DNA from 4 places in the Mesorhizobium sp. NZP2234 genome. Region 3 is predicted to be linked to each of the others. Evidence: predicted binding sites of a transcription regulator. Region 3 holds the regulator's gene; each other region holds the start of a gene.
What was found. Region 3 encodes PhoB, which activates phosphate uptake and scavenging genes when phosphate is short. Its sites were predicted from a motif close to TGTCATNNANCTGTCAT; they were not measured.
Positions count from the first base shown of each region.

Region 1: the regulator PhoB is predicted to act here: its motif matches at 2,233-2,249, upstream of EB230_RS02570 (DUF1045 domain-containing protein).
Region 2: the regulator PhoB is predicted to act here: its motif matches at 3,200-3,216, upstream of EB230_RS24420 (Orn/Lys/Arg decarboxylase N-terminal domain-containing protein).
Region 4: the regulator PhoB is predicted to act here: its motif matches at 2,672-2,688, upstream of phnC (phosphonate ABC transporter ATP-binding protein).

Region 1 covers NZ_CP033364.1:559,863-563,928, reverse strand. The annotation lists gene phnN (phosphonate metabolism protein/1,5-bisphosphokinase (PRPP-forming) PhnN) at 1-313, opposite strand, end outside; gene EB230_RS02575 (alpha-D-ribose 1-methylphosphonate 5-triphosphate diphosphatase) at 310-1,449, opposite strand; gene EB230_RS02570 (DUF1045 domain-containing protein) at 1,486-2,193, opposite strand; gene iolB (5-deoxy-glucuronate isomerase) at 2,347-3,159, opposite strand; gene EB230_RS02560 (DUF3329 domain-containing protein) at 3,482-3,691, opposite strand; gene iolE (myo-inosose-2 dehydratase) at 3,735-4,066, opposite strand, start outside.
Region 2 covers NZ_CP033364.1:4,918,417-4,922,482, reverse strand. The annotation lists gene adiC (arginine/agmatine antiporter) at 1-625, opposite strand, end outside; gene EB230_RS24420 (Orn/Lys/Arg decarboxylase N-terminal domain-containing protein) at 638-2,929, opposite strand; gene rsmA (16S rRNA (adenine(1518)-N(6)/adenine(1519)-N(6))-dimethyltransferase RsmA) at 3,464-4,066, opposite strand, start outside.
Region 3 covers NZ_CP033364.1:1,585,341-1,589,406, forward strand. The annotation lists gene pstA (phosphate ABC transporter permease PstA) at 1-327, shown strand, start outside; gene pstB (phosphate ABC transporter ATP-binding protein PstB) at 324-1,127, shown strand; gene phoU (phosphate signaling complex protein PhoU) at 1,154-1,861, shown strand; gene phoB (phosphate regulon transcriptional regulator PhoB) at 1,881-2,570, shown strand; gene EB230_RS07790 (ROK family protein) at 2,767-4,011, opposite strand.
Region 4 covers NZ_CP033364.1:1,873,157-1,877,222, reverse strand. The annotation lists gene phnK (phosphonate C-P lyase system protein PhnK) at 1-445, shown strand, start outside; gene phnL (phosphonate C-P lyase system protein PhnL) at 515-1,222, shown strand; gene EB230_RS09190 (DapH/DapD/GlmU-related protein) at 1,219-1,836, shown strand; gene EB230_RS09185 (DUF1868 domain-containing protein) at 1,926-2,636, shown strand; gene phnC (phosphonate ABC transporter ATP-binding protein) at 2,767-3,624, shown strand; gene phnD (phosphonate ABC transporter substrate-binding protein) at 3,725-4,066, shown strand, end outside.

The sequences.
Region 1 (4,066 bases), 1.0 Mb from region 3:
AGTCGACATCGGCAGGCAGGCCATAGCGCAAGCCATGCGCTTCCCACGAGATGGCGAAGGCGCCGTCGGCCTCGGCCTCGACAAAGGCCGCGTCGGCCAGCGTGTCGTGATCCTCGCTCGCGACATCGCTCGGCCTGGTGATGACGCGGCGGACGAACTCCAGCCGGCTCTCGTCGGCAAAGAGCGTGCGGGCGTAGCCGATCACCGTGTCCTTGCCGGCGCCGCTTGGCCCCACGACGGCGACAAAGACGCCGTGGCGGATCGGAAACGTCTCGGCGGACAATTCACGTTCGATCAAGGCCGACACCATCATGCGACCCGGCGTCCCTGCCGCCAGACGGTGCGCACGACCGGAACATGGTCATCGACACGCACGCGCACCAGGTCGGCGCGGCGGCCCTGTTCGATGACGCCGCGGTCGGTGAGGCCAACGGCTTCCGCCGGGTTCTTCGAAACCATGGCGACCGCCTGCGGCAGCGAAATGCCTTCGACCATGTCGCCGAGGAAGAAGGCCGACTGGATCAGGCTGAACGGAATATAGTCGGATGACAGGATGTCGAGCAGGCCGTCGCTGGCCAGCGTGCGCGCCGAGACATTGCCCGAATGCGAAGCGCCGCGCATGACGTTGGGCGCGCCCATCAGCACGCCCAGGCCCGCGGCCTTCGAGGCGCGCGCCGCTTCCTCGGTGGTCGGGAACTCGGCAACGCGCACACCTTGCTCGATCGCCTCGTCGACATGGCTCGACGTGGCGTCGTCATGGCTGGCGAGCACGATGCCGCGCTCCTGGCAGGCAGCGGCGATCACCGCGCGGTTCGGCGCCGAATAGCGCGCCGATTCCGCCATCCGCTTCTCGCAGAACAATTTGAAGTCGCGGTCGGTCAGCTTCAGCTTGCGCTGGTAGTAGTAGGCATAGGTTTCGAGATTGACGAACTGACGCTGGCCGGGCGCATGGTCCATCAGCGACGCCAACTTGACCCGGTCGTCCTTATCGAAATTGGCGAAGGCCTGCAGGCAGTCGGGCGCCGAAACCTCGCAGCGCAGATGCAGGAAATGATCGGCGCGCAGACGATCCCGCGCGACGCTGTCCTCGATTGCATCGGCGAGCTTGCGGATATCGGCCAAGGTAAGATCGGCGTCCTCGTCCATGCCGACGCGCAAGGCGTCGAGCACGGTGGTGATGCCGGCCGTCGCCACCTGCGCGTCATGGGCAAGCACCGCCGCGATCGGGTTCCAGCGTACCTTCGGCCGTGGTGCGTAATGGCCCTCGAGATGGTCGGTGTGCAGTTCGACCAGCCCCGGAATGACATAGTCGCCGCCCATGTCGTCGCCGGTGCGGGCAGCGCCGGCATCGATGCCGGCGATGAAGCCGTCGCGCAGCACCAGCGACCCCTCGACGATCTCGTCGGCTAGCACGATACGGGCGTTGGAAAGAACGGTCTCGGCGGTCATTTCGGGCAGTCCTTGATCATCTGGGGCAGGGCTTGTTCAGGCGATTTTTCTGGCCGGTCGGCGTCCCAGCGCGTGCTGGGAAAGCACCATGAAAGGCGCCCCGGGTTCGGTTTCGACAAACAGCGTCAGCGCGTCCACCAGCACAGGTTGTTGCAGCACTTCGGCGAACAGGCTGTCGATTGCCAGGCGAAGACGGGGGCTTTCCTGTGGCCCGACCCGACCCGACAGCGTCATATGGAAGCGAAAGGTCTCGAAGACATAGGGGTAGCCCCACTGGCAGAGATTGCGGAACTCGGCCGGCTTCAGCGAATCGGGGCTGCGCCGCTCGATTTCGGCCTCTGTCAGTGGCGCGCGAAAGCGGTCGAAGTCGCGCACGACCTCGTCGGCGAAACGGTTGAGCGAAGGCAACGGTCCTTCAGGCACCAGCGCGAAGAAGCTGTCGATCTGGCTGACGACGAGACGCGGTATCGTCACGACAGGCGTCGCCTCGGCAAAATGGTCGAGCCCCGCGCGCAGCGACGTTTCCGTCTCGTTGGCGGCTAGGCGGAAGGGGGCTTTCAGCGTCGCGTGGAAGCCATAGCGGCGGGCCGAAGCTGTGTGGAAGGCAACTTCCGCCGCCGCCAGATCGGCCACGGCCTCGACCGGCCTTGTCGCCGCGCCGAACGGGTCGCGGCCCAGCCAATTGGCGGCGATCCGCGCCAGCGGTTCGTCCTGCCGGGGGGTGAAATAGATGGCATAACGCATGGGAAGTCCTCGTCAGATCCGTTGCCATAGGTGATTTCCATGACGGATTGACGAAGCTTTGAAGGGTTTTCGAAGGCAAATCGCGCCAGGCGGTCCTTAGCCGACGATTTTTTCAAACTGGACCAACAACTTCAGCCGGCGCGACCGGAACGATCAGGCCTTCATCAACCATTCGTGCTCGGGGGCATTGTGGAATTTCCACGTCCGCTTCGGTCCGGCCATGACGTTGAGATAGTACAGATCGTAGCCATGGCAGGCGGCGCAGGGATGATAACCCTTGGGCACCAGCACGACGTCGCCATCCTCGATCGCCATGGCTTCGTCCAGCGCGCGATGGCCGTTCTTGTCGGCGTCGGTGTAGACGCGCTGGAAGGCAAAACCCTGCGGCGGGTTGAGACGGTGATAGTAGGTTTCCTCGAGATAGGATTCATCAGGCAGATTGTCCTGGTCATGCTTGTGTGGCGGGTAGCTCGACGTGTGGCCGCCGGGCGTGATGACCTCGACCACCAGCAGCGAGTCCGCCGGCTTGCCTTCCGGCAGGATGTTGGTGACGTAGCGCGTGTTGGTGCCCTTGCCGCGCACTTCCTGGCCGAGATCGTCGGGTCCGATCACCCGAACCGGCAGGCCGCCGCCAAGACCGGGCGCCGAGCACACCGCGAGTTCCAGCTCGGTATCGGCCGTTACCGACCAGTCCGATCCCTCGGGAATATAGACCGACCACGGCTTGCCTTCGAAGGGCGACATGCGTCCCCCGAGCAGGCCAAGATCCTTGCCGCCGGCTTTCGCCTTGCCCTTGCCGGTGATGAACACCAGGCAGACTTCACGGTCTTCAGTTTTTCCCGACGCGTTTTCGCCGGGCCGCAGCCGGTGCAGGTCGAAACCGACATAGGTCCAGCCAGCGCTTTTCGGCGTTACATGAGCGACGCGGCCATGGCCCTTGTCGGCCTTCACGAGCAGCTTCGACATTTTTGTCTCTCCTATCGCAAATCTTCGAGATTGGCCGAAGCCTCTCAACTTCGTCATCCTAGGGCGCAGCAGGAGCGAAGCTCCGTCGCGAAGACCCTAGGATCCATGCCGTTACCTCGGCCCAAAAGCGCGACGGAACGGAATTCTGCACCGTCACACCACATTCAACGTCATGGCATGGATCCTAGGGTCTGCGCTGCGTCGCTACGCTCCTTGCCACGCCCTAGGATGACGAAGTGAGGAGCGTTCCAGCCAATCGCCAACGTACGCGATGTCATGCACACAGAATCCGATACGCAAAACGCCCGCGCCATGGACCGTTCTACTCCGTCGGCTTGACCGGAGGCTTATCTTCGATCGGCTTGTACAGATAAAAAAACTGCCAGACGCCATAGCCGGCGAAGCCGAGCGCGATGACGCCCCAGAACGGCGTGCCGGTGGCGAACTCGATGATCGACCAGATGACGCAGACCGCGACGACGGCGACACGCCGCCACAGGGGCCGGAAGAGCGGGTGTTCGGAATCTTTCATCGGGCCAATCTACAGCAACCTGCCTCGTCGTGAACCCATCGCGTCAGGCATTCGGAAAACCCTGGGTCTCCACCGTGTAGCCGGCGGCCGTCATCACCCGCATCAACTCCTTGTGGCCGACCTGCGCCATCTTGAGCGGCGGGTTCTTTTTCGGGTCCTGCTCGGCCTCGACCACGAACCAGCCCTCATAGCCATGGTCGGCGAAGCGCTGCACGATGGCGCCGAAATCGAGCGAGCCGTCGCCCGGCACGGTGAAGGCGCCGAGAGCCACTGCGTCGAGGAAGGACTGTTTCGTGCGGTCGAGCTTGTCGATCACGTCCATGCGCACATCCTTCACATGGACATGGCTGATGCGCTTATGGTGGTTGTCGATGG
Region 2 (4,066 bases), 3.3 Mb from region 3:
AGAGTGTGAAGGTGAGCGTGGCCATTACCGCGCTTGTGTCGCTCTTGCCAGAGACGTTCCACGCCGATTCATAGATGTCGGCGCTGAACCAGAACCAGCCGAACAGCGCCATCCCGAAGATCGGGACCAGCGCGAACACGGTCGTGAAGCTCTGGAGCCGACCGACCAGCTTGGGGCCGAGGATATTGGCGTAGGTGAAGAACCAGATGACTGCGATGGCGGCGAATGCCATCACCACCGGGACTTTCACCACCGGAAAGAAATGCGAAAGATAGCCAAGGCCAGCGACCGCGAGCGCGACGTTGCCAATGACGTTCGCGAGCCAGTAAATGAGGTTTGTCTGATACCCCATATAATCGCCGAACGCCTTTCGCGTATAGGCGTAAGGGCCGCCCGCCGCGGGATCGATCGCCGCCAGCTTGGCGAAGACGAGCGCCAGCGCGACCGCGCCAACAATCGTGAAGATCCATCCGATCAGCGCGATGCTTCCGATCGCCGAAAGATTGGCGGGCAGCATGAATACGCCCGATCCCATCATGTTGCCTGCCACCATTAATGTGGCGGCAACCACCCCGATCTTGTTGCCGCCCCCGCTTGCGGGCGCAGCCGCTGCTTCTTCAGCCATTTCGCTTCCCCTTCAATGCTTGACGACCAACACGTGATAGACGCCATCCTCATTCTCGACCCCGTGGGTATCGTGCCCAAAGCCGGGGAAGCGCAGGTCGTAGCTTTCGAGCGCCTTGAGATAACCGATCAGTGCCCCGCCTTTGGGACCGGCATTTTCGCCCGGCATCATCAGCGGGATGCCCGGGGGATAGGGGACGATCCCTGTCGCCAGCGTGCGGCCCGCGACCTGATCAAGCGCAACCTTCTCGATATTGCCGCGGACCAGCTGCTCATAGGCGGCGACAGGGCTCATGTCGGGCTTGGGGAGGATGCCGAACGCCTCGGACATCATCCGCGTCGTCTTGAGGTCGCCCATCGCGGCGAACATCAGGTCGGCAAGCTGGCGCAGTCCCATGCCCGCGTAACGATCGGGATGATCGGCGACGAGGCTGGGGATCGCGCGATCGAGCGGGCAGTTCGCGTCATAATCCTTGCGGAAATCGAGCAGCGCGTTGACCAGCGTTCCCCATTTACCCTTGGTGACGCCTAGCGAGAACAGGAAGAGGATCGTGAAGTCGGTGGTTTTCTCGGCGACTATACCGCGCGCCGCCAGATAGGCGGTAACGATGCTCGCGGGAATGCCGACCGCGCGCAGATCGCCCGTCGGGTCCATTCCGGGGGTCAGGATCGACACCTTGATCGGATCGAGCATGCAATAACCAGGCTCGATATTCCCGAAGCCGTGCCATTCGGCGTTGGGCTCGAGGTACCAGCACGACGGCTCGGTCGCCAGATGTTCCGGATCGGCTTCGTGGAAGGCGACGGTGCGTCCGCGCGCGTCTGGAACCTTGGCTGGCTGCCACAGGTCGAAGAACCAGCTATTGTCCTCCGCCATTTGAGCCGACAGTCGCGCCACCATCTGGCGAAACGCAATCGCCTCGCGGATCGATGTGCCGGTCAGTTTTTCGCCCGACGAATCCATCATCGCCGCCGACACATCGTTGGACGCGATGATCGGATAACAGGGCGAGGTCGATGCGTGCATCATGAACGCTTCGTTGAAGCGGGCATGGTCGATCGGGTTGCGGCCGTCGCGAACATGGATCATCGACGCCTGCGACAGCGCCGCGAGCAGCTTGTGCGTCGAATGGGTTGTGAAGACGGTAGGCTTCGACCGATCGCGCGTCGCCGGTTCACCGTGCATTCCGAAGCGTTCGCGATAAATCGGGTTGAAGCGCGCATAGGCGTACCAGGCTTCGTCGAAATGGAGCCGGTCGACGCTTTCGCCCATCAGTTCCTCGACGCGCGCGACATTGTAGCAAAGCCCGTCATAGGTCGAATTGGTGATGACCGCGTGGACCGGCCTGGCATCGGGACCGATCGGCACCAGTGGATTCTCGCTGACCAGCAGGCGCAGCGCGGCGGGGGTCAGTCGCTCGGGCGGGATCGGTCCGATGATCCCCAGCGCGTTGCGCGTCGGCATCAGGTAACACGGGATCGCGCCCGACAGCGTCATCGCATGTTCGACAGACTTGTGGCAGTTGCGGTCGCACAGCGCGACCTGGTCACGCGTCACGCTCGCCATCAATATGACGCGGTTCGATGTCGACGAACCATTGGTGACATAATAGCTCCGGTCCGATCCAAAGACCTTCGCGGCATAGCGTTCGCCCGCGCCGATCGCCCCGCTATGGTCCAGCAGCGAGCCGAGTTCGCCGACCGAAATCGACAGGTCTGACCGGAACAGGCTTTCCCCGAAAAACTCGAAGAAGGCCCGTCCGACGGGCGAGGTCAGAAAAGCGGTGCCGCCAGTATGTCCCGGGGTGTGCCAAGAATATTCATAGGTCCGCGCGAACTCGACGAGACCGGCGAACATCGGTGGCAGGACTGTCGAGCGATAGCGTTGCAGCGCCGCGAAGACGCGCCCGCCGATGAAGTCGGCAGTGTCCTCGAGCAGCCAGATAAAATCGTCGGCCTTGGTCATCGCGTCGGCCGGGATCGTTGAGGCCACGCTGCGGTTGGCGAGCAGGAAGATTGGCACGTCGGCGTTGAAATCGCGCATCGCGTCCAGGATCGTGCGCGCCGCCTGATGCTCGTCGCCTTTGCTCAGATCCCAGTCGAGTAGCAAGCATTGGATCGAGGGATCGGTCGAAACGATCGCAAGCGCGTCGTCGACGGCCGAAGAAAGCACGACTTCGATCTCGCGCCGTTCCAGTTCATCGACCAGCGCCGCCATCGCGCGTCCCGCAGCTGATTCTTCGCCAAAATTCTCGCGGACCAACAATGCCCGCATCGCCAACCTCAGGCTCGATTGTGAAGACATGCTGCGCTTCCTTTCTGCTTTGGGACCGGAAAATGGAAAACGGAAAAGGGTGGGGCGCTTAGCGCGCCTTCTCCGATGATTGGGTAGGGCGCGCGTCGTGCGCTTGCGATGAATGAAAATGACACAGCGCCGTGGGCATCCCACGTGCGAATCGATTCGGATTCGAATAATCCGAAAGAAGGCTTCTGGCGTTCATGGGCTCCCATTCAAGAACTTCATGATTAAGCAGTTGCGCGACTATCGCCCGAACTGATCACAGTTTTAATACATTGTCATGTCATTCTCAGAATACTGCATCGTCCGCCGCGCTGCTGGCGGACTTCTGGAAGCAGGCCAGAATGACCATCATGACACCTTCCGTCGCAATATGCGACGATATGACGCGCCTGCCGCGCTCGTTACGGCAAAGGGGGTTCGATCTCACGGGAGAATGTGGCCCGAAGGGCCGGATGGGGCAGCACACCGTACTCTGAAAATGGTTTGCGCCGCTCATTGCCTGTCGGCATCGTCTCCCCGCAAGCGGCGGGAAGGGAGCTACACCGCGTTCGTCAGGCGTACAAATTCCTCGACGCTGAGCGTTTCGGCGCGTCTCGTCGGATCGATGCCCGCGCGCTCAAGCAAGGCCTCGCCGCCCAGGCTTTTCACGCTCTGCCGCAACATCTTTCGGCGCTGGCCGAACGCGGCTTCGGTGACGCGGCCGAGTTTCTTCACGTCAGTGGGCAGGGGTGTCGCGCGCGGCTCCAGATGCACCACCGAAGAGGTGACCTTGGGCGGCGGCGTGAAGGCCTGGGGCGGTACGTCGAAGGCGATCCTGGCTTGCGTGCGCCAGCCGGCCAGCACGCCAAGCCTGCCATAGGCATCGCTGCCAGGCGCGGCGACGATGCGCTGGGCCACCTCACGTTGGAACATCAGCGTCATCGAGGCGTAGAAGGGCGGCCAGTCCATAACAGTCAGCCAGCGGATGAGTAATTCCGTACCGATATTGTAGGGTAGGTTGGCCACGATCCTCACCGTGCCACCATCTCCGGCCGCTGCCGCGATGCCGGCAAAGTCGGTCTTGAGCGCGTCGCCCGAAATCACCTCCAGCCGGCCGGGATAGTAAGCGGAGACTTCGGCCAGTGCCGCCAGGCAGCGCTC
Region 3 (4,066 bases):
GCGATCGGCGCGCCGCGCTGGGTGGTCATCCGTTCGGTTGCCTATCGCGCGGCACTTTCGGGCATCGTCACCGGCATATTGCTGGCCATTGCCCGCATCTCCGGCGAGACCGCACCCCTTCTTTTCACGGCGCTGAACAACCAGTTCTGGTCCAGCAATCTCAATGCGCCGATGGCCAGCCTGCCAGTCACCATCTTCCAGTTCGCTCTCAGCCCCTACGAGGAATGGCAGCAGCTGGCCTGGACCGGCGCACTCATAATCACATTGACGGTTCTCGCGCTCAGCATCTTTGCGCGCAGCCTGACAGGACGCAGAGAGGACAAATGAGCCAGATGTTGTCTCCAGACATGACGATCGCCGCCGAGGCGGCGGCCAAGGCCAAGATCGAGGTCAAGAACCTCAACTTCTACTACGGCCAGTCGAAGGCGCTGAAGGATATCACGCTGTCGCTGCCCGAGCGCAGCGTCACCGCCTTCATCGGCCCTTCCGGCTGCGGAAAGTCGACGCTGCTGCGCGTCTTCAACCGCATCTACGAGCTCTACCCCAAGCAGACCGCCGAGGGCCAGGTGCTGCTCGACGGCCAGAACGTTCTCGACCGCTCGCAGGACCTCAACCTTTTGCGCACCAAGATCGGCATGGTGTTCCAGAAGCCGACGCCGTTCCCGATGTCGATTTATGAGAACATCGCCTTCGGCGTCAGGCTCTATGAGAAGATCAGCAAGGCCGAGATGGACGGCCGTGTCGAGCAGGCGCTGAAGCGCGCAGCCCTGTGGACGGAGGTCAAGGACAAGCTCAATGCCAGCGGCCTCAGCCTGTCGGGCGGCCAGCAGCAGCGGCTGTGCATCGCCCGCACGGTGGCGGTGAAGCCGGAGGTCATCCTGCTCGACGAGCCGGCCTCCGCGCTCGATCCGCTGTCGACCGCCAAGATCGAGGAACTGATCGACGAGCTGCAAGCCGACTACACGATCGTCATCGTCACCCACAACATGCAGCAGGCGGCGCGCGTCTCGAAGCAGACCGCCTTCATGTATCTGGGCGAACTGGTCGAATTCGACCGTACCGAGAAGATCTTCACGTCGCCCCGCGAAAAACGCACGCAAGACTACATCACCGGCCGCTTCGGCTGATCGCACGCATTACGAGGACCAGGATCATGGCCGAACACACAGTCGCAGCCTTCGACGAGGATCTCGGACAGATCAGCAGGCTGATCAGCGACATGGGCGATCTCGCCGGCTCGATGGTCGGCGGTGCCACCAAGGCGCTGTTGAATTCCGACAATGCGCTGGCACAGCGCGTGGTCTCCGACGACGCCATCATGGATGCACGCCAGCGCGAACTCGACGATCGCGCCATCACGCTGATCGCCAAGCGCCAGCCGATGGCCGACGATCTGCGCCATGTCGTCGGGTCGATCCGCATGGCCGGCGACCTCGAACGCATTGGCGACCTTGCCAAGAACATCGCCAAGCGCGTCGGCACCGTCGGTCTCGCCGCAACGCCGCGCGACCTGTCGCATTCCATCGACGCCATGGCGCAACTGGTGCTGATCCAGGTGCAGGGCGTGATCGAGGAGTATGCGGCGCGCGATGCCGCCGCGCTTGCGAAGCTGCGCGCCGACGACGAACGCATCGACGTCAAATACACGTCGGTGTTCCGCGAACTCCTGACCTACATGATGGAAGATCCGCGCAACATCACCGCTTGCACGCATCTGTTGTTCTGCGCCAAGAATCTCGAACGCATCGGCGACCATGTGACCAACATCGCCGAGAACGCGTACTATGTCCTGACCGGCACGCAACTGCCCGCCAACCGCCCCAAACAGGACGAGACGGCGATGTCGGCGCCGGCGGCTTGACGCAAGAGGTGACCAATCGATGATCGCGCCACGCATTATGGTGGTGGAGGATGAGGAGCCGCTGGGAGTGCTGCTCCGTTACAATCTTGAATCCGAAGGCTACCAGGTCGAGGTGGTGCCGCGCGGCGACGAGGCTGAAATCCGCCTGCAGGAGAACGTGCCCGACCTTCTGGTGCTCGACTGGATGGTGCCGGCGGTGTCCGGCATCGAACTCTGTCGGCGCCTGCGCATGCGGCCCGAGACCGAACGGCTGCCGATCATCATGCTGACGGCGCGCGGCGAGGAGAGCGACCGCGTGCGCGGCCTTTCGACCGGTGCTGACGACTATCTGGTCAAGCCGTTCTCGACGCCGGAATTCATGGCCCGCGTCAAGGCGCTGCTGCGCCGCGCCAAGCCGGAAGTGCTGTCCAGCGTGCTCAAGGTCGGCGACATCGTGCTCGACCGTGAATCGCACCGGGTCTACCGCAAGAAGAGCGAGATCCGGCTTGGGCCGACCGAATTCCGCCTTCTGGAATTCATGATGCGCCATCCCGGCCGCGTGTTCTCGCGCAGCCAACTGCTCGACAATGTCTGGGGTGAGACGATCTATATCGACGAGCGCACCGTGGATGTGCATGTCGGCCGCCTGCGCAAGGCGGTCAACAATGGCCGCATGCCCGACGTCATCCGCACCATCCGTGGGGCAGGCTACGCGATCCGTGAGGATTAGGTCCTTGGCGCGGAAGCGTTGACGGGTTGCATCCGCTCCCGGATAGAACGCATTTGGTGTTGGCTCAGAGCTTATGGCTTCGTCATCCCAGGGTCTCCGCGACGGAGCTTCGCTCCTGCTCCGCCCAGGGATGACGACCTCGAGGGGGCTCGGCCAATCTCCAGCGCTGATCTGTGGGATCGGCACAGGCGTTCGCTCAAGCCACATTCTTCCCAGCACTCCCTCTCGCCTGCACGCCCGGCGCGAAGATTTCCTGATCGACGAAGGTCAGTGCGCGCATGGCACAGCCCTCGCGGATCAGGGGCAGCTCGTTCGGTTCGGTGTCGAACGAAATCGATTTCGAGTGCTGGCCGCCAGCGGTCTGGGCGATCGCCTCGCGCAATGCCGGCTCGATCAGGTCGAAGGCGGCGGCGCTGACGCCGACCATGGCCACGGGGGCGGGATCGATCAGCGCGAACAGGCTGCCGAGGCCGTAACCCAGTGCTTCCCCGGCCTTGCGATAGGCTTCGCGCTCGGGCCCGGCCCGTTCACGTGCCGTGGCGGCGAGCGCCCGCATCTGCGCATCGCTGACATCGGCGACCGGCTCGGTGTCCTCGCCAAGCTGCCTGGCATTGCGCCAGATGGCGTAGTTGCCGGCATAAGCCTCGACGCACCCGCGCCGCCCGCATCGGCAGAGCGCGCCGCCTGGCCGATGGATCATGTGGCCGAACTCGCCGCCCGACGAATGGGTGCCGGTGAACAACTCGCCCTTCAGCACCAGGCCCATGCCGATGCCGTGCGACAAAAGGATGGCGATGAAGTCGTCGCGGTAGCGTTCGGGGTCGCGCCAGCGCAGCGCCACGGCCATCATGTTGCAGTCGTTCTCCATGGTGGCCGGGATGCCGAACTCGGCTTCCAGTATGTCGGCGAAGGCGATATCGGTCTGCGGCGTGATCGGCGACCACAGCATGGCCCTGGCCTCGGTGTCGGTGATGCCCTGGATCGCCAGTGCGATGCGGGCGACGCTGCGCACGTCGATATCGGGATCCTCGAGGCGGCGCCGTACAATGGCGACGCATTCACCGATCAGCGCCTCACGCGACATGGTCAGCGTGTCCAGCCGGCGCTGTTCCTCCGATATCACCTGGCCGGCATAGTCGATGACGGCGACGGACAGGAAATTCAGCGACAGCACCACGGTCATGATGGCCGCGGCCTCCGGGTTGAGGCCGAGGCCGACCTGTGGCCGGCCGCGTTTGAGCGCACCGGCCTCGCTCGGCTTGCCCTCGGCCAGGATGCCTTCGCCGATCAGGTCGGAAGAGATCGCCGATATGGTCGAATGGCTGAGGCCGGTGGTCGCGGCGATCTCGGTGCGCGACGGTTGGCCGGCCCGGCGCACGGCCGCAATCACCATGGCGCGGTTGCGCCGGCGCAGATCGTCGTGGCGGATTCCGACCGACATACTTTCCCACATCCTCCCGGTCGCCGCGGTTCTTCCTGCCCCTCGAACACTGCCG
Region 4 (4,066 bases), 290 kb from region 3:
TGTCGGCGAACGGCTGATGGCGGTCGGCGACCGCCACTACGGCAAGATCCGCGCCACGGCCGTCGACTGGCTGTCACGCGTCGAGATCGAGGAAGACCGCATCGACGACGAGCCGCGCGCCTTTTCCGGCGGCATGCGCCAGCGCCTGCAGATCGCCCGCAACCTCGTCACCGGCCCACGGCTGGTGTTCATGGATGAGCCGACGGGCGGCCTCGATGTCTCGGTGCAGGCGCGACTGCTTGATCTCCTGCGCGGACTGGTCACCGATCTTGGTCTCGCGGCCATCGTCGTCACCCACGACCTTGCCGTCGCACGTCTTCTCTCCCAGCGCATGATGGTGATGAAGGACGGCCGCGTCGTCGAAAGCGGACTCACCGACCGCGTGCTCGATGATCCGCGCGCGCCTTACACGCAGCTTCTCGTTTCCTCGATTCTGCAGGTGTAGCCGCATGATCCCGAAAAGTGGAAGCCGGTTTTCGGACCGGATCATGCGGCAAGACAAAGGACACTGATCATGCCAACCCCGCTCGTTGTTTCCGACGTCGCCAAGAGCTTCACCATGCACCTGCGCGACGGCATCAAGCTGCCCGTCGTCGCTGGTGTCTCATTCTCGATCAAGGCTGGCGAATGCACGGTGCTCGGCGGTCCGTCCGGTGCCGGCAAGAGCTCGATCCTGAAAATGCTCTACGGCAACTATGCCGCCGATGAAGGTCAGATCATCGTCAGTCACGAGGACGGGCTGATCGATCTCGCCAATGCCAGCCCGCGCACCGTGCTTGCCGTGCGCCGGCAAACGATCGGCTATGTCAGCCAGTTCCTGCGCACCGTGCCGCGCGTTTCGGCGCTTGATGTCGTCGCGGAGCCATTGGTCGAACGCGGCGAGGAGCGCGAGGCGGCCAGAGGCAAGGCGCGCGCACTGTTGGCAAAGCTCAACCTGCCGGAAAAACTCTGGGCGCTGCCGCCAGCGACCTTCTCCGGCGGTGAGCAACAGCGCGTCAACATCGCGCGCGGCTTCATCACCGAACACCCGATCCTGCTGCTCGACGAGCCGACCGCCTCGCTCGATGCCACCAACCGCGACGTGGTGATCGAACTCATCGCCGCCAAGAAGGCGGCTGGCGTCGCCCTCCTCGGCATCTTCCACGATCACGATGTGCGCGAGGCGGTTGCCGACCGCATCATCGACGTCACCGCCTTTGCTCCGGGAAAACTCGCCGCATGACCAGGAAATTGTCGGAGACGCCGCTGGTCCACCCGACGGCGGAGGTGCACAACTCGACGCTTGGCCGCTGGACCGAGATCGCCGACCGCAGCCGGGTTTCGGAAAGCGAGCTCGGCGATTATTCCTACATGATGCAGGATTGCGCCGTCTGGTGCGCGACGATCGGCAAGTTCGCCAACATCGCCGCAAGCGTGCGCCTCAACGCCACCAATCACCCGACCTGGCGGCCGACGCTGCACCATTTCACCTACCGCGCCTCGGACTATTGGGACGATGCCGAGCATGAGAGCGAGTTCTTCGCCCAGCGCCGCGCCAAGCGCGTCAGCATCGGCCACGACACCTGGCTCGGTCACGGTTCGACCGTCCTGCCCGGCGTTAGTGTCGGCGATGGCGCCGCGGTCGGCGCCGGCGCCGTCGTGTCGAAGGATGTCGCGCCCTACACCATCGTCGCCGGCGTGCCGGCAAGGCCGATCCGCGAGCGCTTCGACCGCCGCACCGCCGAACGCTACCAGGCGCTTGCCTGGTGGGACTGGGACCATGCCAGGCTGCGCGCGTCACTTGATGATTTTCGCGAGCTTTCGGCCGAGGCCTTCCTGGAGAAATACGAGGGGTAGGTGAATCCCCACATCATCGTCATCGGGGAGCCTGTTCACATCCTTGACACAGGACTCGGACAGGACGCCATCTCCCCAAGGAGATAGCCATGCCCGACACCCTCAGACCCTCGCTCGCCGGATTCTTTGCCGGCTCCAATCCGACCCCACCGACGCATCTCGGTACCCGGTACGACACATCGGGCAATTTCCTGACCGAGCCAGGCAACACCGTCGTCAGCCATCTGGTCGGAGGTTCGCCATCCGAGGCCGTGGTGCTTGGCGTGCGTGAGAAGATGCTGGCGATGCCTGACGCCCACCGGCTCGCCTTCACGCCCGTCTCCAGCCTGCACATGACGCTGTTCCAGGGCATCATCGAATATCGCCGCCGCCTGCCCTTCTGGCCGCACGACGTGCCGCTAGACACCAGCATCGATGCGATGACTCGCCTCTATCTGGAGCGCCTGAAGGGCTTCAAGGGCTTCGGCCCCTTCAACATCAAGGTGATCGAGGTCGTGCCGACCGGCCTCACCGTTGCCGGCGCGACGGACGAGGATGTGCGCATCATGCGTCAATGGCGCGATGCGCTGGCGGTGCCGTTCGGCTACCGGCATCCCGATCACGACACATACGTCTTCCACATCACCTTCGCCTACCAGATCCAGCGTCTCGCCGACGACAGGGCCGCGGCCTGGCAGGCACTGTTCGACGATTGCCTGGCGCTTTTCGCAAGGCAGGCTCCGATAATCGAGATCAAGGCGCCCGCCCTCTGCGCCTTCCGCGACATGAAGCATTTCGAGGAATTGCTGGTGCTCGGCTGATTGCCCGCAAGTCGCCGTTCGCCAAGCCTGTGGAGTGTAACAAAACTGACATGCTGGCGACACGGCAGGTTCATGTGGCTGCGTTAGGCGAATGCCTGACGATCAATATGGACCGGACTGGAACCAGCCCATGTCAGCAAGCCCTGCCACGCTCGAAATCCGCGGTGTCAGCCGACGATTTGGCAAGAACACCGCCGTCAGCGACGTCACCATCTCGATCCCGCAGGGTCAGATGGTCGGCGTCATCGGCCGTTCGGGCGCTGGCAAATCGACCCTTCTTCGCATGATCAACCGTCTCGTCGACCCCAGCCAGGGGTCGATTTGTTTTGACGGCGCCGAGGTCTCCCAGTTGCGCGGCTCACCGCTGCGGCGCTGGCAGCGCGATTGCGCCATGATCTTCCAGCAGTTCAACCTGGTGCCGCGCCTCGACGTGCTGACCAACGTGCTGCTCGGCAAGTTGAACCATCGTTCGACCCTGTCCAACCTTCTCGGCATGTTCTCGCGCGCCGAATGCGCCGAGGCGGTCGCGGCCCTGGAGCGGCTCGACATCGCCCGTACCGCCTTGCAGCCCGCCGGCACGCTGTCCGGCGGACAGCAGCAGCGCGTCGCTATCGCCCGCGCCATGATGCAGCAGCCCAAGGTTATCCTCGCCGACGAGCCGATCGCCTCGCTCGACCCGCTCAACGCCAAGGTGGTGATGGATTCCCTGCAGGACATCAATCTGCGCGAAGGCATCACCGTCGTCACCAATCTGCATACGCTCGATACCGCGCGCGCCTATTGCAACCGCATAATCGGCATGGCCGCCGGCAAGGTCGTCTTCGACGGTCCACCCGAGGAACTGAACCGCGAGGCCGTGCGCCTCGTCTATGGCGCCGACAGCAACGGCGCAGAGATATCGGAGGCCATCACCTCCACCAGCGTTGCCTTCAAGCAAAAGATCGCAGCATCCGCCGGACCGCTCGAACCTGCTTTCCCAGGTTACTGAGTTCAAGAAAGAGCGGCTGGATCGTCCGCCCGCGTCAAGGGCACTTGTCAAGATCAAGAACGCTGCCGGCGCGGGGCCGGAACTTACAGGAGAGACATCAATGTTCAGGAAGATGGTTTTGAGCGCCGTTTCGGTGCTCGCGATGGCGACCAACATGGCCCACGCGGCCGACATGAAGGAATTCCGTGTCGGTATCCTCGGCGGCGAGAACGAAACCGACCGCCTGCGCAACTACCAGTGCCTGGCCGATCACCTGAAGGCCGAATTCGGCTTCGAGAAGGTCTCGCTGTTCCCGGCCGCCGACTATGACGGCGTCATCCAGGGCCTGCTCGGCGGCACCCTCGACTTCGCCGAACTCGGCGCCTCCGGCTATGCCAGCGTCTATCTCAAGGACCCCAAGGCGGTCACCCCGATCCTCACCACCAAGCAGACCGACGGCTCC